Kaistia algarum: one gene and its partners. The protein of the gene in region 2 interacts with the protein of the main gene of each other region in a pairwise test. Links are inferred from orthologs where the notes say so. Each region holds a gene or a part of one and is shown on either strand. Other genes may lie near its edges.

Evidence for each region.
Region 1: the proteins of OSH05_RS15030 (region 2) and OSH05_RS10910 interact in binary tests that used the Escherichia coli proteins (3 or more experiments, as listed by UniProt). The link is inferred for Kaistia algarum from one-to-one orthologs.
Region 3: the proteins of OSH05_RS15030 (region 2) and OSH05_RS00805 interact in binary tests that used the Escherichia coli proteins (3 or more experiments, as listed by UniProt). The link is inferred for Kaistia algarum from one-to-one orthologs.

The regions. Positions count from the first base shown.
Region 1 is NZ_JAPKNJ010000001.1:2,262,050-2,266,574, forward strand. The notes cover bases 589-3,347. They hold OSH05_RS10910 (P-II family nitrogen regulator), read left to right. Parts: upstream 589-1,678; coding sequence 1,679-2,017; downstream 2,018-3,347. Other genes in these bases: OSH05_RS10905 (acyl-CoA thioesterase), read left to right, coding at 589-1,402; OSH05_RS10915 (ammonium transporter), read left to right, coding at 2,171-3,347. Outside these bases: OSH05_RS10900 (ubiquinone biosynthesis hydroxylase), read right to left, coding at 1-403; more of OSH05_RS10905, read left to right, coding at 470-588; more of OSH05_RS10915, read left to right, coding at 3,348-3,523; OSH05_RS10920 (aminotransferase class I/II-fold pyridoxal phosphate-dependent enzyme), read left to right, coding at 3,724-4,525. UniProt on the Escherichia coli protein: Involved in the regulation of nitrogen metabolism. Regulates the activity of its targets by protein-protein interaction in response to the nitrogen status of the cell.
Region 2 is NZ_JAPKNJ010000002.1:373,601-378,365, forward strand. Bases 1,140-4,138 are described here. They hold OSH05_RS15030 (two-component system sensor histidine kinase NtrB), read right to left. Parts: upstream 3,205-4,138; coding sequence 2,074-3,204; downstream 1,140-2,073. Other genes in these bases: ntrC (nitrogen regulation protein NR(I)), read right to left, coding at 1,140-2,072; dusB (tRNA dihydrouridine synthase DusB), read right to left, coding at 3,201-4,138. In the rest of the region: OSH05_RS15020 (sensor histidine kinase NtrY-like), read right to left, coding at 1-487; more of ntrC, read right to left, coding at 630-1,139; more of dusB, read right to left, coding at 4,139-4,139; OSH05_RS15040 (bifunctional 2-C-methyl-D-erythritol 4-phosphate cytidylyltransferase/2-C-methyl-D-erythritol 2,4-cyclodiphosphate synthase), read left to right, coding at 4,377-4,765.
Region 3 is NZ_JAPKNJ010000001.1:161,017-165,615, forward strand. What follows is about bases 1,767-4,599. They hold OSH05_RS00805 (P-II family nitrogen regulator), read left to right. Parts: upstream 1,767-2,930; coding sequence 2,931-3,269; downstream 3,270-4,599. Other genes in these bases: OSH05_RS00800 (NAD(P)H-hydrate dehydratase), read right to left, coding at 1,767-2,645; glnA (type I glutamate--ammonia ligase), read left to right, coding at 3,389-4,599. Outside these bases: tig (trigger factor), read right to left, coding at 1-935; more of OSH05_RS00800, read right to left, coding at 1,176-1,766. UniProt on the Escherichia coli protein: P-II indirectly controls the transcription of the glutamine synthetase gene (glnA). P-II prevents NR-II-catalyzed conversion of NR-I to NR-I-phosphate, the transcriptional activator of GlnA. When P-II is uridylylated to P-II-UMP, these events are reversed.

The DNA of each region.
Region 1 (4,525 bases), on a different replicon or contig from region 2:
CCGCCGCCTCCAGGAGATGGCCGACCAGCGCGGCATTCGGCACCATATGGGCGAGCGGGCCGTCCGGCGCGCCGTCGGCGGCGAAAGTGAGAAAGACGGGGCGGACGGAATCGCGGGTGCGGCTGTCCGTCACTACCATTTCGGTGATCGGCTCGGCTTCGTCCGCGAGGCGCTCCCAGATGCCGAGCGCTTCCAGCATGTGACGCGCGGACGCGGCGATCGCCGAGGCGCGGCTGTCGCGGGTTCCGGCGCCCAGCGGTGCCGGATCGACCACGGCGACGGCCATCGAAGGTTCGCCCTTACGCAGCGCCAGCGCCAGCGAGAGGCCGACATAGCCGCCGCCGGCGATGACGACGTCGAAGCGCCGCGGTGCGCCCGACGGTTCGTGGGTCTCCTTGGTCATGACGGCATTCCTTGCATCGAGTCGGCTGCCGCGGTCCCGATGGCAGGCGCGAACTGGCCCATTGACTTGACCGGTGCGCCGCCGCATCTGGAGGCGCGGCCGGCCGCCGCTTCCTTTCCGCCGGGCTCCACCGTGACCGACGATCTCCTTTCCATACTGGATCTCGATCCCGTCGACGACAACCGGTTCCGCGGTCGCAGCTTCGATCCGGGCTGGCAGCGCATTTTCGGCGGCCAGGTGCTGGGCCAGGCTCTGATGGCCGCGTCGCGTACCGTAACGGATCGAGCCTGCCATTCGCTGCATGGCTATTTCCTGCGTCTCGGCGACCCGGAGGCCGATATCATCTATGCGGTCGAACGGATCCGCGACGGAGGATCCTTCTCAACACGGCGCGTGCTGGCCGAGCAGCATGGCCAGGTGATCTTCTCGATGGCCGCGTCCTTTCATGCCGAGGAGGAAGGGCTCGAGCACCAGACGTCGATGCCGATGGTGCCGGCACCGGATGCTCTGCCATCCGAGGCGGAGTTCCTCGACGTGCTGCTGCGCGAGGCGCCGAGGACGGCGCATAAGTTCTGGCGACGGCCCCGACCGATCGAGATCCGTCCGGTGGATATCGGCGCCTATATGCGACGGGATGGCTCTGCGTCGGCGCAGGCGGTCTGGATGCGGCCGCGTGTCGAGCTTGGAAGCGATGTCGGGCTTGTGCGGTCCGTCCTCGCCTATGCCTCCGACCTGACCTTGCTCGACACGACGCTGATCGCGCAGGGGCGCTGGGTGTTCGATCCGACGCTGCAGGTGGCCAGCCTCGATCACGCCATGTGGTTTCACCGGCCGTTCCGCTTCGACGACTGGGTGCTCTATGTCAGCGACAGTCCGTCTGCCCATGGCTCGCGCGGTTTCAATCGCGGCAGCCTCTACGAGCGCGGCGGAGCGCTGATCGCTTCCGTCGCGCAGGAAGGCCTCGTGAGGAGCGTCCAGGCGTCCCCTGCTCGCGATTGAGGCGATGCCTAGATATTAGGCGTGTTCGGGGTGTTTTTTTGATCATTTTCTGGTCATCTGCATATTGTATGCACGAGCATCATGGCCAGATCGCTCGTCTGCTGTGGCGATGCAGCCAATAATTGCGCGAAAACACGCCGTGCTGAAATGTCAGGCCCCATCTGGCACGGACTTTGTTAGACGCTAGCCAGCGAAAGGCTTTACGCGCAGCGGGGGCATTTCCGGTCGACCAATCGACGACGGTGCAGAAGTGCCGGAAATAGACGGGAAGATGACATGAAAATCGTTATGGCGATCATCAAGCCATTCAAGCTCGACGAGGTACGCGACGCCCTCACCGCCATTGGCGTGCAGGGACTGACCGTGACGGAAGTGAAGGGGTATGGCCGCCAGAAGGGCCATACCGAGATCTATCGTGGCGCCGAATATGCCGTGAGCTTTCTGCCGAAGCTCAAGGTCGAGATCGCCGTGCCTTCCGGCTCTGTCGATCAGGTCGTGGAAGCGATCAGCGGTGCCGCCAAGACCGGCCAGATCGGCGATGGAAAAATCTTCGTCTATTCGATCGAACAGGCGGTCCGCATCCGCACGGGCGAGACCGATTCCGACGCTCTTTGACGGAGGCAGCGGTTCGTTTCCGCATCGATAGAGATGGTAAGTTGCACAATGTTTGATCGTATCGCCGACTACGCGGCCAACATACGCGAGAAGGGGCTCGGCCTTCCGGGCGCTGGCAGCCGACCGGACGGTCGGACCGAGAGGAGAGGTTCCATGAAGTTCAGAAATGCCCCTTATGCACTGCTCGGCGCGGCAGGTTCGCTGCTGACGCTGACGGCCATGGCCTATGGCCAGGACGCAACACCCGCGGCCGACGCTGCAGCCGCCGCAGCTCCGGCCGTCGCGGCCGCGCCGGTGTTGAACTCCGGCGACACCGCCTGGATGCTGATCTCCTCGGTCCTCGTGCTGATGATGATCGTCCCGGGCCTTGCCCTGTTCTATGGCGGTCTCGTCCGCACCAAGAACATGCTGTCCGTGCTGATGCAGTGCCTGCTGATCGCTTCGATCGTCATGGTCATCTGGGTCTTCTACGGCTACAGCCTCGCCTTCACCGATGGCGGCGGCTTCATCGGCGGCCTGTCCAAGGCCTTCCTGGCGGGCATCACGCCCGACACGCTTTCCGGCACTATTCCGGAATATGTCTTCGTCGTCTTCCAGATGACCTTCGCGGCGATCACCCCGGCGCTCATCGTTGGCGCCTTCGCCGAGCGCATGAAGTTCTCGGCGGTGGTGCTGTTCATGATCCTCTGGGTCACGTTCATCTACCTCCCGGTCGCCCATAGCGTCTGGCAGTCGACCGGCTGGCTGTTCCAGCTCGGCGCCCTCGACTTCGCCGGTGGTACCGTCGTCCACATCAATGCCGGTATTGCGGGCCTCGTCGGCTGTATCCTGGTCGGTAAGCGCATGGGCCTCGGCAAGGATCTGATGCCGCCCCATTCGCTGACCAATTCGATGATCGGCGCCTCCCTGCTGTGGGTCGGCTGGTTCGGCTTCAACGCCGGTTCGGCTCTCTCCGCCGGCTCGGTCGCGGGTCTGGCCACCATCAACACTTTCGTCGCGACCGCCGGTGCGGCGATCGGCTGGGTGTTCATCGAATGGGTCGTCCGCGGCAAGCCGTCCATGCTGGGCGCGATCTCGGGCGTTGTTGCCGGCCTCGTGGCCGTCACGCCGGCTGCCGGCTTCGCCGGTCCGGTCGGCGCCATCTGCCTCGGCTTCGTCGCCTCGATCGTCTGCTTCTTCTTCGTCACCACGGTGAAGAACGCGTTCGGCTATGACGACAGCCTCGACGTCTTCGGCGTCCACGGCATTGGCGGCATCGTCGGCGCCATCGCCACCGGCATTCTGGTCAGCCCGTCGCTCGGCGGTACCGGCATCAAGGACTATGCGATGGGCCATCAGGTCTGGGTGCAGATCCAGGCCGTCTTGTTCACGATCGTCTGGTCCGGCATTGGTTCGGCGATCCTCTACAAGATCGTCGATGTCATCGTCGGCCTCCGCGTGCGCCCCGAAGTCGAGAGCGAAGGCCTCGATATCCAGGAGCATGGCGAGCGCGCCTACCACAGCTGATCGCGAAACGGGGCGCCTCGCGTGCCCCGTCCTCCCAAGCGCGAAAACTGGCCCCGGCTTCCCGCCGGGGCTTTTTCATTTTGGGAGGCTATTCGCCGGGCCCGGAGCTGCCAACCGCCCTTGCCGGACATCGATGGTTAAAGGGGGCTTAACCAAGGGCGGCTAGAGTCGGCGCCTGGAGTTCACCGACGAGGATCGGCATGGCCGGCACCACGAGCGCCGTAAGGCTCGTTTCGCCCTTCGCCCGCTTGAACGACCGCTTGGCGGGCATCCCGCCCGGGCGGCCGCCGATCCTGCTCGGCCTCGGCGAGCCGCAGCATGCGATCCCCGATTTCGTCGGGCCGACCATCGCGGCGCATCTCAGCGAATTCGGCCAGTACCCAGCCATTCGCGGTACCGATGCGTTTCGCCGCACCATCGCCGACTGGCTCGGTCATCGCTATAGCCTCGTTCACGCTATCGACCCGGAACGGATGGTGCTGCCGCTCAACGGCTCGCGTGAGGGGCTGTTCTTCGCGGCGCTTGGCGCGCGCGAACGCACCCGCCGGATCGAACGCCCGATCGTGCTGCTGCCGAACCCGTTCTACCAAGCCTATGCGGCCGGCGCGGAAGCCGCGGGCGCGGAGATCGTCCTGGTGGAGCCGGATGGCGAGCGGACATTGCCCGATCTGGCCACGCTCGGCGAAGACATATTGGCGCGCACCGTCGCGATCTATGTCGCTTCGCCCTCCAACCCGCAGGGCAGCGTCGCGACGCTCGGCGAATGGAAGCGACTGATCGGGACGGCGCGGCAGTACGACATCATGATCTTGGCTGACGAATGCTATTCGGAGATCTACCGGACGGCGCCGCCGCCCGGCGTGCTCGAGGCGGCCGATTCGCTGGGCGATGGCTATGGCAACGTCCTCACGTTCCACTCGCTCTCCAAGCGTTCCAATCTGCCGGGGCTGCGCTGCGGCTTCGCGGCGGGGGATCCGGGCTTCATCGCCGGCTGGACGCGGC
Region 2 (4,765 bases):
CCTTGAGCGCCCGGGCATGATCATCGGCATAGGCCTGCGCAATGGAGAGCGAGGTGTCGACGATCGAGCGTGTACGTTCGGAGAACCAGTGATCCAGCCCGCGATTGAGCGTCACGCTGGCGACCATCGCCATCAAGATCGCCGGCAGCACGGCAACGATCGAAAACAGTCCCACAATGCGGATATGGAGGCGCGCTGCCGCCCTGCCTCGCCGTCGCGCCCGGATCAGCACGCCGACCTCGATCGCGGTCTCGATGAGGAGAACCACCGTCAGCAAGCCGTTGACGACCAGGGCCCAGAACACGACCTGCTCGGTCGGCTCGATCGGCGTCAGCCCCATCAACAGGAATAGCGAGGCGCAGGCGCTCGAAAGCGCAAGAATCACCGTGACATAGCCGGCGCCCCGAACGGTCAGGCGAAGACGCCTCGGCTGGCGCGGCTCGGCGGAGGCCGAGAGCGGCGATGGCGAATCAGCGACGACCGTCATCCGGAAAACCCCGGGGCAACGGCAGCGGACGAGCATGTGCGATTGAGTCTGGAGGCCGACATGCGGCGGAGACTGAGACCGAATTGCAACATCATTGTGGCGAAGCGGCAACAGCCACTTCGCCTGCTGATTTCCCGCAAACTCAACGCGACGAACGGATGACCTGGACGTCGAGGTCGCGGATCTTCTTCCTGAGCGTGTTGCGGTTGACGCCGAGGAGCTCCGCCGCCTTGATCTGGTTGCCGCGCGTCGCAGCCAGGGCCGTCGAGATCAGAGGATATTCCACCTCGCGCAGGATGCGGTGATAGAGGCCGGGAGGCGGCAATCCGTCGCCGAAGCCATGGAAATAGGCCGCCAGGTGCCGTTCCATCGAGCCGGCGAGCGTGTCCTCATTCGCCGATTCGGGCTGGGAGAGGTTGGCCGCCGGCTGGTCGAGCTCTGCCTCGATGATGTTCTCGGTGATCGTATCCTGCGGGTAGAGCGCGGCGAGGCGGCGGATCAGGTTTTCAAGTTCGCGCACATTGCCCGGCCAGCGATAGCGCTTCAACCGCTCGACCGCGGCCGGCTCGATCTGCTTGTTCGGGAGGCCTTCCTTCTCGACCAGCGTGAAGAAGTGGCGCACGAGATCGGGAATGTCCTCGGAACGCTCGCGCAGCCCCGGCAGACGGATCGGCACGACGTTGAGGCGGAAGAACAGATCCTCGCGGAAAAGGCCCTGGTTGATGAGGATCCGCAGGTCCTTGTTGGTCGCCGCCACGATGCGGACATCCGTTTTGATCGGAGTGCGCCCGCCCACCGTCGTATATTCGCCCTGCTGCAAGACGCGTAGCAGCCGCGTCTGCGCCTCCATCGGCATGTCGCCGATTTCGTCGAGGAAGAGCGTGCCGCCCTCGGCCTGCTCGAAGCGACCGGAGGAGCGGGCCTGCGCGCCGGTGAAGGCACCCTTCTCATGGCCGAACAGCTCGCTCTCGATCAAATCGCGCGGGATTGCGGCCATATTGATCGCGACGAACGGGCCGGTGCGCCGCTTGCCATAATCATGGAGTGCGCGGGCCACGAGCTCCTTGCCGGTGCCCGATTCGCCCGAGATCATGACGGTCAGGTCGGTCTGCATCAGGCGCGCCAGCACGCGGTAGATGTCCTGCATCGCCGGCGAGCGGCCGACGAGCGGAATGTTCTCGCCGCCCTCGTCGACGCGCGCATCCTGTCGGCGGAGCTTTGGCTCGGCGAGCGCGCGCCCGACGATCGAGATCAGTTCCTTCAGATCGAACGGCTTGGGCAGATATTCATAGGCGCCCTTCTCGGAGGCGCGGATTGCCGTCATGAACGTGTTCTGCGCGCTCATGACGATGACGGGCAATTCCGGCCGCGCTCGCTTGATGCGGGGCAGCAGGTCGAAGGCGTTTTCATCCGGCATGATGACGTCGGTAATGACGAGGTCGCCTTCGCCCTGGCTCACCCAGCGCCAGAGCGTCGCGGCATTCGACGTGAGACGAACTTCATAACCGGCACGCGAAAGCGCCTGGTTCAGGACAGTTCGGATCGCCGCGTCGTCATCGGCTACGAGAATGTTGCCGATCGGCATTTCAGTCATCCTTGTCAGTGGGTGCTGCGCCCGGATAGGCCGGCAAGAGCACGCGGAAGGTCGTTCGGTTCTGCTGCGATTCGCATTCGATGACGCCGCCATGGTCACCGATGATCTTGGCGACCAACGCGAGGCCGAGGCCGGTGCCGTTGGTCTTGGTCGTGACGAACGGATCGAACAGATGCGGCAGGATCTCCGGCGGCACGCCCGGACCATTGTCGCGGACCGCGAATTCCAGCGGCAGCGTCACGCGGTTGGCAGAACCAGGAACGGAGAGACGGATGCCAGGCTTGAACGCCGTGGTGAGCAGTATCTCGCCGTCCACGTCGTCGCCGATCGCCTCGGCCGCGTTCTTGACGAGGTTCAGGAATACCTGGATGAGCTGGTCGCGATTAGCGAATACCGGCGGCAGCGAGGGGTCGTACTCCTCGATGATGCGGATGTTGCGGGCAAAACCCGACTGGGCCAGCCGCTTCACATGTTCGAGCACGACATGGATGTTGACAGGTGTGCGCTCGATCGGCCGCTCGTCGGAGAATACTTCCATGCGGTCGACCAGCTTCACGATCCGGTCGGCCTCGTCGGTGATCAGCCGCGTCAGCGCCCGATCATTGTCGTCCACCGAGGATTCGAGCAGCTGTGCCGCGCCGCGAATGCCGGAAAGCGGGTTCTTGATCTCATGTGCCAGCATGGCGGCAAGCCCGGTAACCGACCGGGCCGCGCCGCGATGGGTGAGCTGGCGGTCGATCTTCTCCGCCATCGTCCGTTCCTGCAGCATGAGCACGACCGCGTTCGGACGCTCCAGGATCGGCGTGGCGTAGATGTCGACGACGCGTTCCGCGCCATTGCGGGGGGTGCCGACATCGACGCGATATTCGTTCACGGCCGAGCCGCGCATCCGCACCTGGTCGATCAATGCGAGCAAAGGACTGCCGAAAGGCACGAAATTGGCCAGCGGCTGCCGCCGCAGCATGGCCGTCGATACCTGGAAGAAATCCTGTGCAGCGCCGTTCGCCTCGCTGACATGGCCGTCTGCCTCGATAAGCAGCACGGGGTGTGGCAAGGCATCGAGCAGCAGCGCGGCGCTGCCGCCTTCCGGCGGCTTGCGAGGAATGCCGGAGGAACCGCTCATGCAGCCCTCCTGAGAGCGGCCTCGCCGAGATGGCGGCGGACCAGCGCGATGACGTTGGACGGGCGCGTCTCGGTCAGGATCGACAGCCGCGCGGTCTCCTCCATCCGCCCGGCGGGCAGGGTCTCCATCGTCCAGCCGAGGTGCTTGCGCGCCTGACGCACCCCGAGGATCGGCCCGTACAGAGCCAGCATTTCTTCATATTGGCCGATGATGAGTTCCACGAGTTCTTCGCCTTCCGGCGCTTCCGGCATACGCCCGGTGCGGCACCATTCAGCGATGTGTCCCGGCAACCAGGGCCGGCCATAGGCGCCGCGACCGATCATGACGCCATCGGCGCCGGAGCGGCTGAGCGCGTTCTCCGCGTCTTCGACGCTGGCAATGTCGCCATTGACGATGAGCGGGATCGAAATCGCCGCGCGCACCGCGGCCACGGCCGACCAGTCGGCGCTGCCCTTGTAGAACTGGCAGCGCGTGCGGCCATGCACCGTCACCATGGATATCCCCGCCGCTTCGGCGCGCTGCGCCAGTTCCGGCGCGTTCATGGTGCGTTCGTCCCAGCCGAGGCGCATTTTCAGCGTGACCGGCACGGGGCTGGCCGCCACCGTGGCCTCCACCAGCGTCATGGCGTGATCGAGATCGCGCATCAGCGCCGAGCCGGAATAGCCCGTCGTCACCCGCTTGGCGGGGCAACCCATGTTGATGTCGATGATGTCGGCGCCGGCATCCGCCGCGGCGCGTGCGCCCTCGGCCATCCAATGTGGTTCGCGCCCGGCGAGCTGAACGACATGCAGCGAATTGCCCGTCGCTTCCGCGCGCATCGCGCTCTCTGGATTGCCGGTGGCGAATTCCTCGCTCGCCACCATTTCCGACAGCACAAGGCCTGCGCCGGCCGCCGCTGCGATACGGCGAAAGGGGCGATCGGACACTCCGGACATCGGCGCGAGCAGAACCCGGTTCGCGATCTCGATGCCTCCGATTCGGAGCGGCTGCGCCAATTGGCGCAGCAAGGTTGAGTTTTCGATCAATTGACTACCGAATAGGCATGGTCATGGCTGCCCACATATTAGTCAGGGATTGCGGCACGGCAAGAGACTTGTTGCACGAGGCTCCAAAATCTCCGATCCATGCCCCGCCGCGGTTCAGCGGCGTCCAAGCCAGATGGAAATTCGGCCATGCCCCGACCTGAGCCCGATCGCGTGATCGCCCTGATCGTTGCGGCGGGTCGCGGCGTGCGCGCCGGGGGCGGCACGCCGAAGCAGTACAGGAACATCGGCGGAAAGGCCATTTTGCGGCGTACTGCCGAGCTGTTCCTGGGCCATCCGCGCATTGGCGGCGTCGTAGTCGTCATCCATCCGGATGATCGCGCGCTCTATGACGAGGCGATCGGCGACCTTGAAGGTCTGCTGCCGCCGCTTTCCGGTGGCACGAGCCGGCAGGAATCCGTGCGCGCCGGGCTTGAAGCGCTGACGGCACTCGATGCCGAGCATGTGCTCATCCATGATGCGGTGCGCCCTTTTGCCTCTGCCGCGCTCATCGACCGCGTGCTCGATGCGCTGGAGGA
Region 3 (4,599 bases), on a different replicon or contig from region 2:
ATGGTCGGCGGCAGCTCGAAGGTGTGGCGCTCGTCGAGCTGGTCGAGCAGCTGGCGCTTGATCTTGGTGCGCGTCGCCACGTTGAGCTGGCCCTGCATCTGCTCGCGGATCGTCTCGCGGAGCTTTTCCAGCGATTCGATGCCGAACTTCTTCGCCCATTCGTCATCGACCGTGACAGCCACCGGCGAAGAGACTTCCTTGACGACGACGTCGAAGGTCGCGGCCTTGCCGGCGAGCGTCTTGGAACCGTAATCCTCGGGGAAGGTCACGTTCAGCACGCGCTCATCGCCGACCTTGGCGCCGATCAGCTGGTCTTCGAAGCCGGGAATGAAACGGCCCGATCCGATCTGAACCATGCCGTTTTCGTCGGCGCCGCCCTCGAAGGGCTCGCCGTCTATCTTGCCGACATAGGAGATGGTCAGGCGGTCGCCCGTCTCGGCGGCGCCTTCCTTCGGGCTGTACTCGCTCGAATCGCGGGCCAGCTTGTTGACCTCGGTGTCGACTTCCTCATCCGTCACCCCGGCGACCGGACGGTCGATCTTGATGCCGCTCAATTCGCCCAGCGTGAACGCCGGCAGAATCTCATACGTCATCTTGTAGGCAAGATCGCGCTTGCCGGAGAGGATCTCGACGGTCTCGTCCTCGCTCTCGGGCAGCTCGAAGCTCGGCTGCATGGCGGCGCGCTCGCCGCGCTCCTCAAGCGTCTTGCGGGCGTTCTCGTTCAGAACGTCCTGGACGATCTCGGCCATGGCCGACTTGCCGTAGAGGCGCCGCAGATGGGCCGTCGGGACCTTGCCGGGACGGAAGCCGTTGAGCTTCACCTGGCCCCTCATCTCCTCAAGACGAGCAGAGAGACGGCTGTCGAGCTCGGTCGCGGGGACCACGATCTGGATTTCACGTTTCAGGCCCTCGTTGAGGGTCTCGGTCACCTGCATTTTCAGCGCTTTCTCGTATCGGTCCGTTTGTTGGTTGGCGTCTAGCCGGCGCCGTCGTTCTCTTCTTACGCGGGCGCTGGTGCGGGCGGAGGGACTTGAACCCCCATGGCGCGAGCCACTGGAACCTAAATCCAGCGTGTCTACCAGTTCCACCACGCCCGCGACCGCCGACCGCCGGAACAGGCCTTGTGGCCGGACTCTGTCCAAGGCGCCGCCTCTATAGCATCCAAGCCCGCGCGGTCAATCGAAAAGCCGACGGAGGACTTCGGGCAACGCTTCGGGCAGGTCCTCGGCGATGAGTCCCCTACCCCGCATATTGCCCGCCTCGCCATGCAGGAAGACAGCGGCGCTGGCTGCCTCGAAGGCGGGCATGTGCTGCGCCATGAGCCCGCCGATCATGCCGGCAAGGACATCGCCCGAGCCGGCGGTGGCGAGAAAGGGGGGCGCGTTGTCGGCTATGGTTGCCCTGCCATCCGGATGGGCGACCACTGTATCGGCGCCCTTGAGAAGAAGGATGGCGCCCGATCGCCCGGCCGCGGCGCGGGCGCGATCGAGCTTGCCCGGCTCGCCGGCGAGATCGGGGAAGAGACGGGCGAACTCGCCGTCATGCGGCGTCAGCACCACCGGCGCCGAACGCGCCTGGATGGCACGGAAGAGCCGATCGGGAGTGTCGCGGAAGGCCGTGAGCGCGTCAGCGTCGAGCACCAGCGCCGCCTCGGTCGCCAGCGCGGCTTCGATCAGTTCCACGGTGGGCTCGCCCGTCCCCAGCGCCGGGCCGGCAACGACGACGTTGAAGCGCTTGTCGGCGAGCAGGTCGCGCAGGCCGGCGGCACCCTCGATCCGCCGCAGCATGATCGCGGTGAGATGGGCCGCGTTGACGGCAAGCGCGTCGGGCGGCGAGGCGATCGTGACGAGGCCGGCACCCACCCTGAGGCCGGCACGGGCGGCCATGCGCGCGGCGCCGGTGTGGAGCATGCCGCCGGAGACCACGACGAGATGGCCGCGGTCATATTTATGGCCGTCTGTGCGAGCAACGGGAAAGGCCGGCAGCCAAGCCTCCTTGCGGTTCTCGGCGGCGCGGGGCCGTATCCAATCGAGCACGCTGTCCTCAATTCCGATCTGAGCGATCGTCAGCCGGCCGCAATGGGCTCTGCCCGGTATCAGCCGGTGACCTGGCTTGGGCCGGAAGAAGGTGACCGTTTCGTCGGCACGGACGGCGATGCCCAGCACTGCGCCGGTGCGACCGTGAATGCCGCTCGGCAGGTCGACGGCAATGACAGGGGCGGGCGCGGCGTTGATCGCCCCCACCGTCCGCGCCGCCTCGCCTTCCAGATCGCGGTCAAGGCCCGCGCCAAAAAGCGCATCGACGATGATGCCGGCGTTCACAAGATCGAGATCGCCAAGCGGCAGGACGGGACCCGTCCAGTCAGCGGCGGCGAGCGCCGCATCGCCTTTGAGCCGCTCCCGCGCACCAAGCAGGCCGAGCTCGACGCGATAGCCGCGCGCCGCGAGGATGCGGGCTGCGACGAAGCCGTCACCACCATTGTTTCCCGGCCCGCAGGCAATCGCGACGCGGGTGCCGAGCGGGGCGCGGGCGACGACGTCGGCGACGGCCCGTCCGGCCGTCTTCATCAGTTCATAGCCCGCCATTCCGCCGGCGATGGTGCGACGGTCGGCTTCGGCCATTTCGTCGGGCGTCAACAATTCCATGGCTGGCTCAAGCTTGAGGAAAGCACATCGGAGCATAGCCCATGCCGCAACCATGCGGCGACGTAGCTTGGAGATTTGTCGATCTTTTGTGCATTTGCCTATTGATTGCTCCGCGTTCCTCGCGCTTCAGTGGCGCTGGAACAGATCCAGACAGACGATAGCCCAATTTTCCGGCGTTTCGGCGCAGGTAGGTACACGGCTCCATAGTGGCACGGAGCCTGCAAGCAAGCGTGGCGGAAGGCCGGCCGCTCGGCCCTCAGGCAAGCATTCGGAGATGCGGAGGCAATGAAAAAGATCGAAGCGATCATCAAGCCGTTCAAGCTCGATGAAGTGAAGGAAGCGCTGCAGGAAGTCGGCCTCCAGGGTATCACGGTCACGGAAGCCAAGGGCTTCGGGCGCCAGAAGGGCCACACCGAGCTCTATCGCGGCGCGGAATATGTCGTGGATTTCCTCCCCAAGGTGAAGGTCGAGATCGTCCTGGGCGACGACCTCGTCGAGCGGGCCGTCGACGCCATCCGCAAGGCGGCGCAGACGGGCAGGATCGGCGACGGAAAGATCTTCGTCTCCAATATCGAGGAGGCCGTGCGAATCCGTACCGGCGAAAGCGGGCTGGACGCGATCTAGTTCCTTGATTATCACCGGCGCTTGCAGCGTTGGTGCGCCTTTCCTTTCGTGCTGACGGCTGCCATCTTCAGCCTTGATGCCGGCTACGGCACGAGCCATCTGATGGAAGGAAACGCGTTATGAAGACGGCCAAGGACGTCCTGAAACTGATCAAGGATCAGGACGTGAAGTATGTCGACCTGCGCTTCACCGATCCGCGCGGCAAGTGGCAGCATGTCACGTTCGACGTCGGCATGGTCGACGAGGAGATGTTCGCCGAAGGCACTGCCTTCGACGGCTCCTCGATCGCCGGATGGAAGGCGATCAACGAGTCGGACATGACGCTGATTCCCGACCCGGACAGCGCCTTCATTGACCCCTTCTTCGCGCAGACCACACTCGTTCTCGTCGGCGACATCATCGACCCGATCTCCGGCGAGAGCTACAACCGCGATCCGCGCGCGATCGCGAAGAAGTCCGAAGCCTATATGAAGCAGCTGGGCATCGGCGATACGGTCTATTTCGGACCGGAAGCCGAGTTCTTCATCTTCTCGGACGTCAAGTACAAGGTCGATCCGTACAATACCGGCTTCAGGATCGACGATCCCGAACTGCCCACCAATACCGACACGGATTATGATGGCGGCAATCTCGGCCATCACGTGAAGAAGAAGGGCGGCTATTTCCCCGTCCCGCCGATCGACAGCCAGCAGGATCTGCGCGGCGAAATGCTCGCCCAGATGGCCGCGATGGGCGTCGCCGTCGAGAAGCATCATCACGAGGTCGCTTCGGCCCAGCACGAACTCGGCATCAAGTTCGCGCCGCTGACCAAGGTCGCCGACCATCTGCAGATCTACAAATACGCGATCCACAATGTCGCGCAGGCCTATGGCAAGACGGCCACGTTCATGCCGAAGCCGGTGTTCGGCGACAATGGCTCGGGCATGCATTGCCACCAGTCGATCTGGAAGGACGGCAAGCCGGTCTTCGCCGGCAACCAGTACGCCGACCTCTCCGAGACCTGCCTCTATTATATCGGCGGCATCCTGAAGCACGCCAAGGCGCTCAACGCCTTCACCAACCCGTCGACCAACTCCTACAAGCGTCTGGTCCCGGGTTATGAGGCGCCGGTGCTGCTCGCCTATTCGGCGCGCAACCGCTCGGCTTCGGTGCGCATCCCCTACACGACCTCGCCCAAGGCCAAGCGCCTTGAGGTCCGCTTCCCCGACCCGACCGCCAATCCGTATCTCGCCTTCGCGGCGATGCTGATGGCCGGACTCGACGGCATCAAGAACAAGATCCATCCCGGCGAGGCGATGGACAAGAACCTCTACGACCTGCCGCCGAAGGA